Regions from separate parts of the Delftia sp. 60 genome, predicted to be linked through region 1. Evidence: riboswitches for the same ligand, from Rfam matches in the RefSeq annotation. Region 1 holds a riboswitch; the other holds the start of a gene.
The links. Region 1 has a riboswitch for cobalamin ahead of CLV01_RS17980 (TonB-dependent receptor). Riboswitches for the same ligand answer to the same signal wherever they lie in the genome.

Region 1 (8,386 bases):
TTGGCGCGCCTGCCGCTGGCCTCTATCAGCCGCTCGGCCAGAGCGTCGTTGGCAAAGCCCAGGCGCAGCCTGCGCAGCGGTTCGGTGGCCAGGGCGTGGCATGCCGCTGGCTCCAATCCCCCAATGGCCAGGATTTCGCCGAAGTTGCGCAGCGGCGACTGGTAGTCGAGCAGCGCTGCCGCGTACAGATCCCAGAATCCCGCCAGCATGAACCAGCAACGGCCCTCCTCGCTCAGCGCGCGCAAGGCGCTGAGCTGGGGGTAGCCATTGCGGGCTTCGTCGCGGAAGAACAGGTCGGCCTCGTCGATCAGCAGGTACAGCCGCCTGCCCTGCGACTGCTTGTGCAGGTGTTCGATGATGGCCTCCAGCGGTGTTTCCACGGGAAGGCCGAACTGCGTGGCCAGGCGCGGCGTGAGGCGGTGGTCGCGCAGCGAGATGTAGTGGCAGGCGATGGCCGGATGCTCCTGCAGCCGCCGCTGCACGGCCTTGAGCAGGCTGCTTTTGCCGAGCTGGCGTCCTCCCACGACCAGGTAGTTGGCCGGTTCGCGGTTGAGCACGCGGGCCAGCAGGCGCTCGCGGCCAAAGAAAACGTCCTCGCGCGTTACGCCGCCGCGCGTCTGGTAGGGCGATATGCGCGTGACCTGCAACTGCGTGGCCAGCAGCCGCAGCAGCACCTGGTCCGGAGCGCCGCCCAGCAGCCATTCGGTCTGCCCCGGGCTGTCCAGCAGCACGTGCAGGTTGGCGCGGTCCTGGGCATGGCGCTGCAGCAGCGGCATGGGCGACTGCGGATGGTGCGGGCTCACGATGAGCACCACATCGCCGCCGGTTTGCAGCAGGCGCAGCTGGCGCACGAGTTCGCCCTCTTCCAGCTCCGCCGGGGGTGCATAGACCAGGCAACGGCCCAGGGCGATGGGCAGCTCGGGTGGCAGCGTCCACTCGAACATGTCGCCGGGCACGGGCCACTCGCCTTGCGCCGGTTTGCAGACGGCGGACAGGCGTTCGGCCAGGGCCCGCACGCGGGCGCCTGGGCTTGCGCCGGCAAGGCGCAGGGCCCGCTGCCAGTCCGGCGGGCGTATGCCTGCAGCGCGCAGGACGGCGGAACGGCGGCCGGTGAGCCGCAGCAGCCGGTCCAGCTGGGGCAGATGCTGGTAGGGCTTGCGGCGCAGGCGCTCGGGCTTGAGCTGTGCCGGGCCTATCAGCGGATGGCGCACCAGCCACAGCAGGGCCAGGCCGCCAAAGACCAGTGCGCTGGTCCAGATGACGCTGCGCAGCCATCCAAAGGGTTCATGCTCGGGCTGGCCCGGCGAGGGGCTGCAGTTCAGCGGCAGGTAGCGCGGCGGAGTCGGAGGCAGGCCGCCCTGGCAGCTCCAGTCCCAGCGTTGCCTGTCCAGTTGCAGCAGGACCTGGGTTCCGGCGAGCACGCCCATCTGGCTGTCGCGCACCACGTCTGCCTGCAGCACGAATGGCCTGGGCGAGCTCATGCGCACGCGCGGTTCGGCAATGTCCGGCGCCACGCTGGCCAGGTCCTGCGGCCAGCTTTCATGCTGGCGCACATAGTCCATCAGGGCCAGGCGCCACAGGATGATTTCGTTCCAGACCCGGCCCGAGCTTTCCGCGCCCTGCAGGCTGCTGCGGGTGACGGGGTTGTAGCGGGGCAGCAGGATAGCCGTGCCGATGAACAGCGTGACCAAGGCGAGCAGCGCGGCGCGCCACCAGGATCTGGGCAGTTGCACAAGCCGGCCCAGGCCGCTCATGCCTGCAGCACCGCCACGGCGGCTTCGCGGGCAATGTCGCAGCGCCAGTGCAGATGGGCGCCCTCACCTGCTCCGCGCACCTGCAGCAGATTGCCCCAGAACAGGCGCCGCAGCACGGCATCCTGCAGATAGGGGCGTGCACGGCCCAGCGATGCCGCATTCACCAGCCCGCGCAGTTGCTCGCGCGTGGCAGGTTCCTGCGCCAGGGGCAGCAAGGTCTGCCACAGGCGCGCGCTGGCCACCAGATGGGCGCGCAGCAGGGGCGAGTGCACGGAAGCGACGCCCACGCCCTGCTCCACCAGCCATTGCAGCGCTTCCTCGAAAAGCGCTGGATGCCCGCCCGTCAGCGCCTGCAATGCCTCGATGACCTCGGCCGGCCAGGCCGTGCCGGGCCAGCGCTGGCGCGCCATCAGGGCCAGGTCTTCCAGCGTGGGATCGGGCCAGTGGGCCACCTGGCCGATGTTGAGCAGCGACAGGTCACCGCTGCGGTACTTGAGGTCGGCCAGGGCCTCGCTGCCGCACAGCAGCAGGTGCAGGCGGCCGCTGTGCATTTCGCTGAGGCTGCGCAGAATGCCGGCCAGTGTCTCGCGCAGCTGCGCCGTTCCCTGCTCGAAGCGGCTGACCAGGCAAAACAGCCGGCCGCCGGCCAGCAGGCGCTTTTCCAGCAGGGCCTCGAATTCGTAGTCCGAGCCCACTTCGCCCAGCCCGCATTGCCGGCCCAGGGCCGCAAAGTAGTCGGCCGCAGCCGTGCTCACGCTGTAGGGCGGCTGGATGTGCAACACCGCCTCGGCGCCATACTGGGCGCGGGCGCGCAGCAGTAGTTCCTGGCGAAACGGGGGCTGTCCCCAGTGCGCGGGCGACAGCAGCATGGTGATGGCATAGGGCCGGGCCTGGGCCAGCTGGGCGAAAAGCCGGTCCATGAAGCCTGCAAAAGGCTGGGCGCCAGCGGCGGCGGCCTGCAGCGGAAACTCCGTGGCAAAGCCAGCGGCGGAGAACAGGCGATTGGTCTCCGCCTCCGTCAGGCGCAGGTACTGGGCGCAGGCGGCCAGCCGGTCGCGCGAGCGTGGATTGGGCAGGGAAACCCCATTCCTCCAGTTGTTGACGGCTTCCCGGCTCAGCCCTATCTCGGTGGCTACGCCCGAGGCGCTGGCGCGGATGCGGCGCATGTACAGCCCCAGCAAATGGCCGAAATCCTCGTGAACGCCTGGTGCCACGGCAGCCCCCTGTTCAATGGCGGTGGGCTGCATCAGCGACGGCTCCGCTCAGGAAAACAGCGCCTGCTGGCGCAGATCCACCCTGCCGGAGCCATGGTCCGTATCCTCATCCTGTTCACCCTCTCCTGGGATTCAACTGGTCTTGTGCAATTTGTTTCATTTTGCCAAGCGCGGATTGTCTCAGGATGCGGCATCCCCACCACCCTGCCCCGCAAACTCCCGTCGTGCGCCGGCCATGCGGTACAGCGGCAGCACCACCGCCAGCACCAATCCCAAAGCCAGCCAGAGCCACAGGCCCTTGCCTCTGAAGGCCAGGGCTGCAATGACGGTGAAGGCCACGGCCTCGCACAGCCCGCGAAAGCCGGCCCGCAGCATGAACAGCCCCACGATGCCCTGCACGGGCGATACGCCGCTCTTGCGCAGGCTGGCCATGGTGTCCAGCAGGGCCTGCACGGATTCCTGGGCCTGGCGGTCACGCTCCTGGTCCCGCTCGCGCAGCCGGGTGATGGTCATGGGCTGGGCCGGATTGGTGAGGGCTGTGCCGTCGGCGCCCTCTTCCTGGCCGGGCTGCGGATAGACCTCGCCATCCGTATCGACCAGCACCTGGCGCTCCGGGTAACGGGACAGCCAGGCGTGGTGGCTGACCCATTGGCCGGCATCGAAGTGGTAGCGCTCGCTCTCGCCCACCTGGTCGTAGAAGACATGCAGCACCGCCGCCTGCAGGCCGTGCTGGAACAGCGTCTCCAGCAATCGCCAGGGCATGCCGGCTGTGGTGCGGGTGTCAAAGCCCAGCTCCAAGTGCTGGGGATGGCCCAGGGCGCTGGCATTGGCCCAGTCGTCATCCCACAGCGCGGACCGGTCCAGGGCGGGGTCCAGCTCATGGATCCAGCGCTCGGCCTGCTCCCAGGACTGCCGGGCCAGGTACTGGCAGATCAGTTGCACGCGGCGCAGCTGCAGGGGCGTATCGAAGAAAAGATAGAGGTGATGGACGTTGCTGGACATGGTGGGCCTGAGGCGTTTGCAGGAATGCCGCGATTGTTCAATTGCAGCCGCCAGCCGGCCCTCCCAGGCCTGTCCAGCACGCGGCTGGCAGGCGCTCCCACCGGTTGACATTCTGTCCACTGCAAGAAGCGGGATGCAGGCGCTGCGGCGGCGCCCTAGACTGCGGCAATTGCCCACAGCGCCCATACCGCCAACCCCGCCCGCCATGCTCAACCTCGGTCTTTTCGACAACGAAGCTTGCGAATCCGCCCCGCCCTGCCACTGGACGCAGATGGAGCACCAGCTCGATGAGCAAGGCTGCGCGCGCCTGCCCGGCCTGCTGGATGCGCAGCAGTGCCGCGACCTGGCCGCTCTTTACGCAAGGGAGGACGGCTTTCGCTCCCGCATCGTCATGGCACGCCACGGTTTCGGGCGCGGCGAGTACCAATATTTCGACTACCCCTTGCCACCGCTGCTGCAGCGCCTGCGCGAGCAGCTGTATCTGAGCCTGGCGCCGGTGGCCAATCTCTGGAACCAGCGCATGGGGCTGGAGGTGCGCTATCCGGACCGGCTGCAGGACTTCCTGGCGCGCTGCCACGCGCAGGGCCAGTTGCGGCCCACGCCGCTCATCCTTCAATACGGTGCGGGCGACTACAACTGCCTGCACCAGGATGTCTATGGAGAGCATGTGTTTCCGCTGCAGGTGGTGCTGCTGCTGTCGCGGCCCGGGCGGGACTTCACGGGTGGCGAGTTCGTCATCACCCAGGCCGATGGAGACCGGCAGCGGGCCGATGTGATGGCACTGGACCAGGGCGATGCGCTGGTCCTGGCCGTGCGCCACCGGCCCGTGCCCGGGCGGCGCACCGGCTACCGCCGCGTGGCCATGCGCCATGGGGTCAGCCGCATCCACAGCGGCCATCGCCATACCGTGGGGCTGATCTTTCATGACGCACTTTGATGGATGGCCGGTATGAGCACGCTGGATCTTTTCGCCGATGAACAGCCTACCGGGGCCGAATCCATAGGCCCCCAATCCGTGGTGCTGCGCGGCCATGCCCTGCCCCATGCCGCGCAGTTGCTGGAGGCGGTCGAAGGCATTGCGGCGCGGGCGCCGCTGCGCCATCTGGTCACGCCGGGCGGCTTCACCATGTCGGTGGCCATGACCAACTGCGGCGCGCTGGGCTGGACCAGCGACAGGCGCGGCTACCGCTACAGCGCCATCGACCCACTCAGCGGCCAGCCCTGGCCCGCCATGCCGGCCGTGTTTGTCCGGCTGGCGGGCGAGGCGGCCGCTGCGGCGGGGTTCGAAGGCTTTGTGCCCGATGCCTGCCTCATCAACCAGTATCTGCCCGGTACCCGGCTTTCCCTGCACCAGGACCGCGACGAGCGCGACCTGGGCGCGCCCATTGTCTCGGTCTCTCTGGGCATGCCGGCCACTTTTCTGCTTGGAGGATTGGCGCGCGCGGACAGCACGGCCAGGGTGCCGCTGCAGCATGGCGACGTGGTGGTCTGGGGCGGGGTGGATCGGCTGCGTCACCACGGCGTGTTGCCGCTCAAGGACCAGCCTCACCCGCTGCTGGGCGGGCGGCGCATCAATCTCACTTTTCGCAAGGCGGGCTGAATGGTTGGACGGTCTGAAATGGACAGGCTCAACAGCCAGGATCGCTTCGCCCGCCTGGATTGGGCGCGGATTGCCGCTGAGCTCGATGCCGAAGGCCATGCACTGCTGCCGCAGCTGCTGACTGCGGACGAAAGCCGTGCCTTGGCCCGCGAGGCGGCCGCCGTGCCTGGCCTGCCGCACTCCATGCAGGCATGGCGCCCGGTGCTGTACGGGCATCTGCTGGCCCTGGCCAAACGCTGGCGCGAACACATGGGCATGCAGCCTGAGTTGCCAGGCTGCTTCGAGGATTTCATGCGTCAGGGCCGGCAAGCAGGCCAAACGCAGCCGCAGCCACAGCCACATCTGCTGCGCGTGCCGCAAGCGGGCCATGCCCCGCTGCGTTCATACAGCGAAGGTGCGGCGGTGTTTCCGCTGCAGCTGGTGCTGCTGCTGTCCCGGCCGGGCCAGGATTTCGAGGGCGGCGAATTCGTGATGACCGAGCAGCGCCCGCGCATGCAATCGCGCCCCATGGTGCTGCCGCTGGGCCTGGGGGATGCGGCCATCATCGCCACGGGGCCGCGCCCGGTGCGCGGTGCGGCAGGCTTTTACCGCGTGCATCTGCGGCATGCCATCAGCCGCGTTCACCGTGGCGAGTGGCTGGGTCTGGAGCTGCTTTTGCACGACGTGCTCCAGGCGCCCAAGGCTCTGCAAACAGACCGCTGGCTATAATGCCGCGCCTGCAAAGGCATCCGTGCAACAGGTGTCCGCATGCCAGCCATGGGGATGAAACGGGAACAAGGTGACTGCCAGCAAATGCTTTTTGCGCTGCCGGCACAGGCCTTGGCTGCCCCCGCAACGGTAAACAAGTCAAGGCGCTCCATGCCTGTCCCGCCAGTCTCCGCAACCCTGCGGAGGGGCGATGACAGGCTGTCACTGGTTCATGGCGTGGTCTGCAACATGCAGCTTTTCGCGGGTGGATTGGGAAGACGGGGCGCTGGGCGGAAGGCCTTTCCTTGCGCCGCTTGTGAGCCCGGAGACCGGCCTGCTGCGTTTCGCGCCTGCTGTGCAGGCGTTTTCTTGACTGTCTGCGGGGTGCGGATGGCAACGTCCTGCGCCCCTTCCTCCCACGCTGGCTGGAGAGGTGGCAGTGCCTTGCTTTCGCATCAGACGGTCGAAGACCGATGTTCGAAATGCATTCTTCCTTTTCCAGGGTTTCCAGCGCTCGCGCTGCCCAGTCCCTTTCCGTGCGGCTGAGCCCGCTGGCCCTGGCCTGCGCCTTCATCTGCCTGCCGGCGCAGGCTCAAACACAAACGCCCACCCCAACGCCGCCATCAACCGCCCTGCCCGAGGTCCAGGTCACCGGCCAGGCCGAACGCATCGGCCAGCAACTGGCCCAGCCTGCGCGCTCTGCCAGCCATACCGGCGTCTCCAACCAGGAAGTGCCGGCCAGCGTGGACGGCGTCTCTGCCGAGCAGATGCAGGAGCGTGGCGACTACGCCCTGGTGGACGCCGTCACGCGCACCGTGGGCCTGACGGCCAGCAGCACGCCGGGCAACGGCGGCCTGGCCTTCAGCAGCCGTGGCTTTGCGGGTGTCAATTCCGTGGGCGTGGCCGAAGACGGCATGGTGCTGGGCGTGGCCGCCGGCACCACGGCCTATCCGGGTGACAGCTGGGGCTACGAGCGCATCGACGTGCTGCGTGGACCGGCCTCGCTGATGTATGGCAGCGGCACCATGGGCGCCACGGTCAACGCCATCCGCAAGCAGCCCAGCCGCACCAGCTCGGCCGAGGTGCTGCTGGGCGCGGGCACGGACGACACGCTGCGCCTGGGCCTGGGCGTGACCGGCGCCCTGGGCGCCTATGCCAGCTACCGCATCGACAGCTACACCGCCCGCAGCGCAGGCGAGCGCGATCTGGACCAGTCGCGCAACGGCAAGTTCATGAGCACGCTGCGCTTGGAGCCCACGAGCGACCTGCAGATCGACCTGATTGCCGACCGCAGCGTGCAAAAGCCCAGCCGCTACTGGGGCACGCCGGGCCTGGACGGCAAGGTGGTGGAGTCGCTGCGCGACCGCAACTACAACGCCGAAGACAGCGTGCTGCGCTATGCCGACGAGCGCCTGCGCGCCAAGGTGCAATGGAAGGCCAATGACTGGCTGACGGTGCGCAACGAGCTGTACCACGTGAAGTCCGACCGCCACTGGCGCAACATCGAGGCCTACGCGCTCAACCCCGCCACCTGGACCGTGGGCCGCTCCGACTACCTGGAAATCCTGCACGACCTGGAGCAGACCGGCAACCGCCTGGGCCTGAACGTGGACCGGGGCTCGCACAAGATCGCCATGGGCTGGGAGGCCGCGCGCATCAACCTGCGGCTGTCCAACAATTCGCCCTATGGCGGCTCGTCCACGGTCTCGGCCTGGGACCCCGTGCATGGCAGCTGGGCCAGCCCCGATCTCACCGCCGCCAAGACAGAAACCGGCGTGACCCAGCATGCCCTGTACCTGGAAGATGCCTGGCGCATCAGCAACCGCTGGCTGGCCATGGCCGGCCTGCGCCGCGATGTCTACGACTTTGCCAGCCACTCGCTGGTGGGGGGCACGGATTTCAACAAGACGCTGGCCGCCACCTCCTGGCGCCTGGGCCTGACCTATGAGCTGGCCCGCAACACCCATGTCTATGGGCAGATCAGCTCGGGACACGATCCCGTCAACAGCCTGGTGTCGCTGAACCTGGCCAACACGGCTTACAAGCTGAGCAAGGGCCGCCAGGCCGAGATCGGCATCAAGCAGCAGGTGGCTGGCGGGCGCGGCGAGTGGACGCTGGCCGTGTTCGAC
Region 2 (8,386 bases), 2.1 Mb from region 1:
GGTGGATGTGAAAGGGAATTCATGCGGCCTCCCCGGCCCAGGCCGCAGGGTGCAGCCAGCGCGAGAGCTTTTCCACGCCGCCAAAGGTGCGCGGCCCGGGAATCAGGAACTCGGCGCGCGCCACCGTGGTGGCCCGGCCGCCGCGCACGGCACGCAGGTCGCGCCAGCCGCGCTGGCCGATCAGGTCCTGCATGGCCTCCTGCGTGCCTGCGAACAGCAGCACGTCGGGGTCGGCGGCCAGCACGGCTTCGGGCGAGACCTGGGGCACGGTGCCCAGGCCGTCCAGCGCGAACGCGGCGCCCGCGCGCACCATGGCCTCGCCGGTATAGGTGCCAGGGCGTGCCGCCAGCAGCATGCCGTTGCCCAGCCGGCCCGTGACCATGAGAGCGCGCGGCCGGGGCTGGCCGGCCACCTGCCGGTCCACGCGCAGCAGCCGCGCTTCCTGCGCCAGGGCCAGCGCCTGGCCGCGCGCCTGCACGCCCGTGGCGCGGGCCACCAGGCGCAGGTTGTCCATCACCTCGGCCAGCGAGCGGCTGAGCAGCACCATCACCGGCACGCCGATGCGCTCCATGGGATCGACCAGCTGGTGCGCCGCCTGGCGCGCGGGCGTGACGATGACCAGGTCCGGCTGGCGTGCCACCACGGCGTCCACCGAGAACCCCAGCCGCCCGCCCACCTTGGGAATGCGCTCCACGCCCGGTGGAAAGCGCGTGAAATCCTCCACGCCCACCACGCGGTCCAGCAGGCCCAGCGCGGCCACCAGCTCGGTATTGGAGGCAAAGATGGAGACGATGCGCTGCGGCGGCGCGGCAATCTCCACGCGCCGGCCCAGCGCATCCTGCAGCACCACCGGACCGCCTGCAGCGACGGTGTCGGCCCAGGCCGCGGGCAGGCCGCAGGCCAGGGCCGCCGCCGCGCCCTGGCGCAACAACTGGCGGCGCGTGGTGCTGGATTGCCTCATGCCATGGTCCTCAAAACTCTGCCTGGAGGCCGACCATGAGTTCGCGCCCGGCCATCGACGTTCCGCAGCCGCCGTTCTGGTACGCCGGGTTGGCGATGCAGGGCGCGCGGTCCAGCGCGATGAAGATGGGATGGCGGTTCAGGTCGAACAGGTTGTTAACGGCTGCGAACAGCTTGACGCCGCGCGACACGCGGTAGTCGGCACGCAGGTTCCAGATGGTGAAGGCGCCCTTGCGGTGGATGAAGGTGCTGCTGGGCTCGCCCTGCGGGATGAGCAGCGCCTCTTCCGTGTCGTACCACATGGGACCGCGCAGCAGCGTGGACAGCTGCAGGCTCCAGTCGCCCTGCAGCCGCCCGCTGCCCTGGCCGTAGCGCACGCCGGCCGAGGCCTCATAGCGGTACATGCGCTGCACCTTGTCGGTATTGGCCGACGCTGGCGATCCCTTGTCCCGCATGCTGAAGTGGTAGTAGCCGCCAGCCCAGGCCTTGAGCTGGTGGCCCGTCAGGTTCAGCGCCCGCGCCAGGTCCATGTCGGCCTGCATTTCCAGGCCGCGCGCCACGATGTCGGCCGCGTTGTTGGCGTAGTCCGAGGTATTGGTCGTGGCCCCGCGCGAGACGGTGATGATGCGGTCGCTGATGGTGTTCTGGAACAGGGCCGCATCCACGCGCCAGCCGGGCTGCTGCAGCGCGGCGCCGACCTCGATCTGGCGGCTGGTCTCGGGCTTGAGGTTGGGGTTGCCGAAGGTGCGGCCACCGCCGACGGCCGTGAAGTCCGAAGCCAGCTCCGTGGCCGTGGGCGCGCGGAAACCCGTGGAGGCCGCAGCGCGCAGCGTGAGCCGGTCCGTGGCCTTCCAGGTGGCGCCGGCCGACCAGGTGTGGTTGTCGTAGTCGCGCGTGCTGGCCTGGGCCAGGGCCAGGTTGGGCGTCTCGTCGAAACGCGTCGTGCCCCAGGTCTTGCGCAGGCCGGCACGCAGGGTCAGGCGGTCGTCGAACAGGGTCTGCGCGTCCTCGAAGTACAGCGCGTGCACCTGCTCGGTCTGGTTGTTGTCGTAGGGCGCGACCTGGCCCGCCGGGCCGCCCGGCATGGCCACGCGCAGGCGATCGGAGCGCAGCTTGCTGCGCTCCCAGTCAAAGCCCATCAGCAGGTCATTGGTCTGGCTGACACGCAGGCGCGGCTGAAAGCGCAGGCCCGTGGCGTCCAGCTGGCGGTGGTTGTAGTCGCGCGCCGTGCCGGGCACCGCGCTGTTGCCCGAGCGGATCACGGGCGATGCCCAGTTGAACTCATCGGTATCGACCAGGCTGTAGAGGTGGGTCGTCCAGCTCAGGCGCTGGCCGGGCAGTGCACCTTCGTAGGTCAGGTCCAGCGAGCGGTTGCTGCGGTTGTCGCGGCTGTAGATGTTGGCGCCCGATCCGCGAAAGCCCGCGTTGTAGATGCCGTCCGTGCGCAGCTGCAGCTCCACGCGGTGCAGCTCGTGCAGCTGCCAGCCCAGGGCGCCGCTGGCGCCGCGCCGCTTCCAGCCCGTGTTCTCCATGCGCGTGCCGCCGTCGCCCGACTCGTAGTCGCCGCGCCCGCCTGCGCTCACGCCGAAGTACCAGTCGAAGCGGTCATTGGCGCCGGCCGTCTGCGCATCGGTGCGCCACAGGTCCCATGAACCGGCCTGAACCTGGGCACGCGTGCCGGGCGCCGTCGCCCCGGTTTTCATGATGATGTTGACCACCCCGCCCATGGCCTGGCTGCCATAGATCACAGAGGACGGGCCGCGCACGATCTCGATGCGCTCCACATCCGAGGGGCTGAGCTTGGACAGGTTGGCCGTGCCCGCGCGCCGGCCGTTGACCAGCACCAGCACCTGGCTGCGGAAGTCGCGCCCCTGGCCGTCGGTGGAGGCGCCGCGCAGGTTCATCGAGGTCTGGGCCGCCGTCCATTCGCTGAGAAAGCCCACGGCGTTCTCGGCCAGCAGGTCGGTGACCGAGCGCGCGCTGGAGCGCTCTATGGCCTCGCGGTCGATGGTCTGCGTGGTGCCCGCGATGCGGCTGCGCACCTCGGGCCGCGCGGTGGCGGTCACGAAGACGGCGTCCAGCGCATCGTCGGCGGAGTCCGTGGATCGGCCCGAGGCCGGCTCCTGCGCGGCGCCGGCCGCTGCAGCGCAGCTGGCCAGCAGGACGGCGGCCGCTACGGGCCGCAGGCTGGAGACAAGAGGGAGAACAGAGAGAAGGCCGGAGGAATCGGCGGCCGAGGAAGCGAAGCGCATGCGTTGAACCCAACTGCCCCACTCACCCGCGGGGCCTATCGTCTGAACCACGCCGCACAGCGCGCACGCCGGAGCCGGCCACGGCAGCGCAGGCTGGGGCCGGACCGGACAGGCGCACTCCCGCGGCGTCCGAAAGCAATGCAGAAGGCCGGTATCCGGGCTTGCGGAACGCTGCGGCGCGCAGGGTGGGCGCGCTGCGGCAGGCATCCCCGCCTTCCCATGCCCGAGAAGGACACAGTGGCTTGCGGCGCGTGGTTTGTGGGGCGTCCGCGTGGGGAGTTGTATTCCGCTGACCGTTGCGGGGGCAGCGCAGGCATTGCGAGCGGCCACCTCGATGGCATCGCGCACCTGCTTCCCGTTGAACCCCTGGCCGGTGAACGGCATGGGGCACCTTCAGCAACAGCGCACCGCCACGGCCCAGGGGCTGCGGCGGTGCGCCAGCGGCGGATTATCGCCCAGCCCAGAAGCCCGGCACCCGGGCCAGCGCCCGCAGCGCGCGGCGGCTGCTGCGCGCGCTGGTGGCCAGGCGGGCCTGCAGGTAGCCGGCGGCGAACCAGGCGCGCGGATCCGTGGCGGCCTCGTCACGAAAATGCTCGGCCGCCACGGCCATGTCGTTGTGCAGGCCCAGCGCGTCCTGGGCGGGCACCAGCGCCTCGGCAAAGCACCGGCCCTTTTTGCCGGGCCACATTCCGGGCGCGAATTCCCGGGCAAAGTCCGCCAGGTAGCGCAGGCGCTTGAGCCGCTTGCGCACGCGGTGCTGCTGCGCCAGCGGCAGGCGGTCGAAGTGCAGGCCGTCGCGCAGCACCTGGCGGTGCAGGCGCGCCAGCCGCCGTGCCAGGTACTTGCGCGTGCCTGCGGCGGACAGGTGGGCAAAACGGGCCGATGGCTCTGCCTGCGGCGCCTGCGCCAGCGCCTGGATCTCGGCCAGCGCGTGCAGGAATGGCGGCTCGCGCACGGCAGCGGCTGCATCCGCCTGCACGGCCTGCGGCGCCTGCCACTCGCACAGGGGCGCATGGGCGGCCTGCAGCAGCGGGCGCACCACATCGGCCAACGTATCGGCATCGCGCAGCATGCCCAGCTGCGCAAAGGCCTGGGCCAGGGGTTCATCCCATTCGGCGCGCATGCCAGGCGCCAGCCCTGCGCACTCACGCAGCACGGTGCGCAGGCGCCGCAAGGCCACGCGCAGCTGGTGGATGGTCTCGGCATCGCTGCCACCGCCCTCCAAAACCGCCAGATGCGACTGCACCTGGGCCAGGGCAGCAGTCAGCGCCGCACGCACAAAGCCGGCCGCATCGGGCCGGTCAGGGTGCTGCTTCGCAGGGGTGGACATGGTCAGGCAAGGAGATGTGTACGTTGCCGACGATTGTGGGCGCAGCCCCGCGCCAGGGTCAATCCATGGTCAATCGGCGCCCTCCCCGCTCAGGCTGTGCAGCGCGGGCCGGGCAATGCGCACATAGTCGGCCGAGTCCAGCACGATGGAGCGGTCCAGCCGGCCCGCGTTGAAGGCGATCTCGCCAAAGCGCTCGACCAGGGCCGGGTCCACCACCAGGCGCACCTGCGGGTTGAAGGAGAACGGCGGCACCGATCCCATCACGCAGCCCGTGGCGGCCTGGGCCTCCTCGGGCGAGGCCAGCGTGGCCTTGCGCACGCCCACGGCCTGGGCCAGGCGCTTGAAGTCCAGCTTGCGGTCGCCGGGCAGCACGGCCAGGAACAGCTGGGGATCGCCCGCACCGGCCGCATCGCGGCTCTTGCAGAGCATGGCCTTGGCGCCCTGGCCGGGGGCGGTGCCCCGGATTTCGGCGACCAGGTCGGAGCGGCCTTCGGCCGGATGTTCCAGCACGCGAAAACGCGCGCCCTGGGATTGCAGCAGGTCTACAAGGGTGTCGAACATGGTGGAAAGCGCAGAGAAGTCGTCTGGATTTTGACATTTTGTCCAATTCAAAACAAAATGTCCAATATGACCCAACGAACCCCTGAACAGCGCCAGCTTCTGGACCAGTTGGCCCAGATCGCCGAAGGCCTGGGCCAGACCTTTGCCCCGTTCTGCGAGGTGGTGGTGCATGACCTGCTCGACCCGTCCCATGCGGTGCTGGCCATCCACAACAACCTGTCGGGCCGCGAAGTGGGCCAGGGCGCGACGGAGCTGGGCCTGGCCCGCATCCTCGACCCCGGCTACGAGCAGGTCATCGCCAACTACCCCAACCAGTTCGCCGATGGCCGCCAGGCCAAGAGCACGTCCATCGGCATCCGCGACTCCGAGGGCCGCTACATCGCCGCGCTGTGCATGAATGTGGACCTGACGATGTTCCAGGGCTTCCAGGGCATGCTCAACCGCTTTGCCGCCGTCAGCGGCGACACCCCCGCGCGCGAAATGCTGGACCCCACGGGCGCCGGCGCAGGCGCCGACACGGTGCGTGCCCGCATCGACCAGTTCGCGGCCCGCCTGGCGACCACGCCGCGCGCCCTCAAGCCCGAGGAGCGCCGCGCCCTGGTTCGCGAACTCAAGGGCGCCGGCCTGCTCGATGTGCGCCGCTCCATGGAGACCATTGCCGCCCACCTGGGCGTGTCGCGCGCCACGGTCTACAGCTACGCCAAGTAGCTCCCGGCACCCCGCCGATCTGCAACCCCTTCTCTCCCGTACCGATGACAAGCCTTCCCACCTATGACGACGTGGCCGCAGCGGCCCAACGCATCCAGGGCCATGCCCACCGCACGCCCGTGCTCACCTCGCGCACGCTGGACGATGCGCTGGGCGCCCGCGTCTTTCTCAAGTGCGAGAACCTGCAGCGCATGGGCGCCTTCAAGTTCCGCGGTGCTTTCAACGCCCTGTCTCGCTTCAGCCCGGCGCAGCGCAAGGCCGGCGTGGTGGCGTTTTCCTCGGGCAACCACGCCCAGGCCATCGCCCTGGCAGCGCGGCTGCTGGAGATCCCCGCCACCATCGTCATGCCGCATGACGCGCCCGCCGCCAAGGTGGCGGCCACCAAGGGCTATGGCGGCCAGGTGGTGGTCTACGACCGCTATACCGAAGACCGCGAGCAGATCGGCCGCGACCTGGCCGAGCGCCACGGCCTGACCCTGATCCCGCCCTACGACCATGCCGACGTGCTGGCCGGCCAGGGCACGGCCGCCAAGGAACTGTTCGAGGAAACCGGCCCGCTGGACGCCCTCTTCGTGCCGCTAGGCGGCGGCGGCCTGCTGTCGGGCACCGCCCTGTCCACGCGTGCGCTCAGCCCCGACTGCGCGCTCTACGGCGTGGAGCCAGAGGCCGGCAACGACGGCCAGCAGTCGCTGCGCGCGGGCCGCATCGTCCACATCGAAACGCCCAAGACCATTGCCGACGGCGCCCAGACCCAGCACCTGGGCGGCATCACCTTCCCCATCATCCAGCGCGACGTGACCGACATCCTCACCGCCAGCGATGCCGAGCTGGTCGATGCCATGGGCTTCCTGGCCACGCGCATGAAGCTCGTGGTCGAGCCCACCGGCTGCCTGGGCCTGGCCGCCGCGCGCCAGAAAGGCGAAGAGCTGCGCGGCCAGCGCGTGGGCATCATCCTCAGCGGCGGCAATGTGGACATGCAGCGCTTTTGCAGCCTGCTGGGCGCCTGATCCTGGTCCTGATCGAAGGCCGCCCTCACCCGCGCGGGCTGAAAGTGCGCGGAAACACCACGGGCGCGCTGCGGTCGGCCAGGCGGTAGCCCATGGCCGGGCGGCGTGACGTGCCCTCCACCTGGCCGGCCTCGACCAGAAAGCCGGCCGCCATCATGCGCGTGCGAAAACCGCTCTTGTCCACAGGGCGGCCCAGCACCACTTCGTAGGCCTGCTGCAGCTGTGGCAGCGTGAAGGGCTCGGGCAGCAGAAAGGCCGGCAGCGAGGTGTATTCCACCTTGCTCCGCAGCCGCTCCACCGCTGCGCGCAGGATCTCGCCGTGGTCGAAGGCCAGCGCAGGCTCGCGCAGCAGTTCATCGACGGCAAACCACGACACATCGGCCGCATTCGCGCCCTTGGCCAGGATCAGGTCGTGCCCCGGGATCAGCGCGAAATACACATGCGTGGCCGACCAGCCACGCGGGTCGCGCGCCGCGCCGCCCCAGCTTCCCAGCTGCTCCAGGTAGGGGCTGTCCACGCCCGTCTTGTCCAGCAGCTTGCGCCGCGCGCAGGCCAGCAGGTCCGCGTCCTGGCGCACATCCACAAAGCCGCCGGGCAGCGCCCACAGCCCCGGGAAGGGCTCGCTGCCCGCCGTGGGGCGCTGCACCAGCAGCACCTGCAGGGCATCGTCTGCCACCGTGAAGATGACCACGTCCACCGTGGTGAACGGGCGCGGGAAGTCCAGCGCGCCCTGCGGGGATGGGGAATTTTTTTCAGCCATGGGATGGATTGTGCTTGACGTGCCGAATTTTAAGTTGCACTATGCAACCCATACAAGTTGCACAGAGCAACTTAAAGGAGAAGCACCATGTTCGGCATCCGTTTCATCAAGTCCCAACCCACGGTCCACCTCATGCAGTTCCGCGCCGGCAAGGTGGTGCGCGAGGGTGCGGGCCAGTCCTTCTTCTACTACGCGCCCACCACCACCCTGGTCGCGGTGCCCGTGGGCAGCCAGGACTGCCACTTCATGCTGGAGCTGGTGACGGCCGACTTCCAGAGCGTCACCGTGCAGGGCCAGGTCACCTACCGCATCAGCACACCGCGCCAGACCGCCACGCTGATGGACTTCTCCCTGGCGCGCGACGGCCAGAAATACATGTCCGAAGACCCGCAGCGCCTGGGCGACCGCGTGACCATGCAGGCCGAGGTCATCATCCAGCAGGCCGTGCAGGCGCTGGAGCTCAAGCAGGCGCTGCGCTCCTCGGCGCTCATTGCGCGCACGGCCCAGCAGGAGCTGGCCGCCCAGCCCGAGATCGAGGCGCTGGGGCTGGAAATCCTGGGCGTCTCGGTCATGGCCGTCAAACCCACGCCCGACATCGCCCGCGCGCTGGAGGCCGAGGCGCGCGAATCCAACCTCAAGGCCGCGGACGATGCCGTCTATGCCCGCCGCATGGCTGCCGTGGAAAACGAGCGCGCCATCCGCCAGAACGAGCTCGATACCGACGTGGCCGTGGAAAAGAAAAAGCGCCAGATCCGCGAGGCCCAGCTGGAAGCCAAGGCCGCCCAGATGCGCAAGGAAAACGAACTGC

Region 2: another riboswitch for cobalamin. It lies ahead of CLV01_RS27375 (TonB-dependent receptor); the one in region 1 lies ahead of CLV01_RS17980 (TonB-dependent receptor).

What each region holds. Positions count from the first base shown of each region.
Region 1 covers NZ_PEFD01000001.1:3,964,734-3,973,119, reverse strand. Annotated here, with positions in the region: gene CLV01_RS18010 (AAA family ATPase) at 1-1,754, opposite strand, end outside; gene CLV01_RS18005 (hypothetical protein) at 1,751-2,968, opposite strand; gene CLV01_RS18000 (hypothetical protein) at 3,149-3,970, opposite strand; gene CLV01_RS17995 (2OG-Fe(II) oxygenase) at 4,176-4,907, shown strand; gene alkB (DNA oxidative demethylase AlkB) at 4,920-5,570, shown strand; gene CLV01_RS17985 (2OG-Fe(II) oxygenase) at 5,589-6,278, shown strand; cobalamin riboswitch at 6,291-6,609, shown strand; gene CLV01_RS17980 (TonB-dependent receptor) at 6,731-8,386, shown strand, end outside.
Region 2 covers NZ_PEFD01000001.1:6,099,889-6,108,274, forward strand. Annotated here, with positions in the region: gene CLV01_RS27365 (FecCD family ABC transporter permease) at 1-23, opposite strand, end outside; gene CLV01_RS27370 (ABC transporter substrate-binding protein) at 20-961, opposite strand; gene CLV01_RS27375 (TonB-dependent receptor) at 972-3,212, opposite strand; cobalamin riboswitch at 3,342-3,622, opposite strand; gene CLV01_RS27380 (CHAD domain-containing protein) at 3,661-4,542, opposite strand; gene CLV01_RS27385 (YbaK/prolyl-tRNA synthetase associated domain-containing protein) at 4,612-5,103, opposite strand; gene CLV01_RS27390 (helix-turn-helix transcriptional regulator) at 5,170-5,811, shown strand; gene CLV01_RS27395 (threo-3-hydroxy-L-aspartate ammonia-lyase) at 5,856-6,818, shown strand; gene CLV01_RS27400 (NUDIX hydrolase) at 6,844-7,578, opposite strand; gene CLV01_RS27405 (SPFH domain-containing protein) at 7,666-8,386, shown strand, end outside.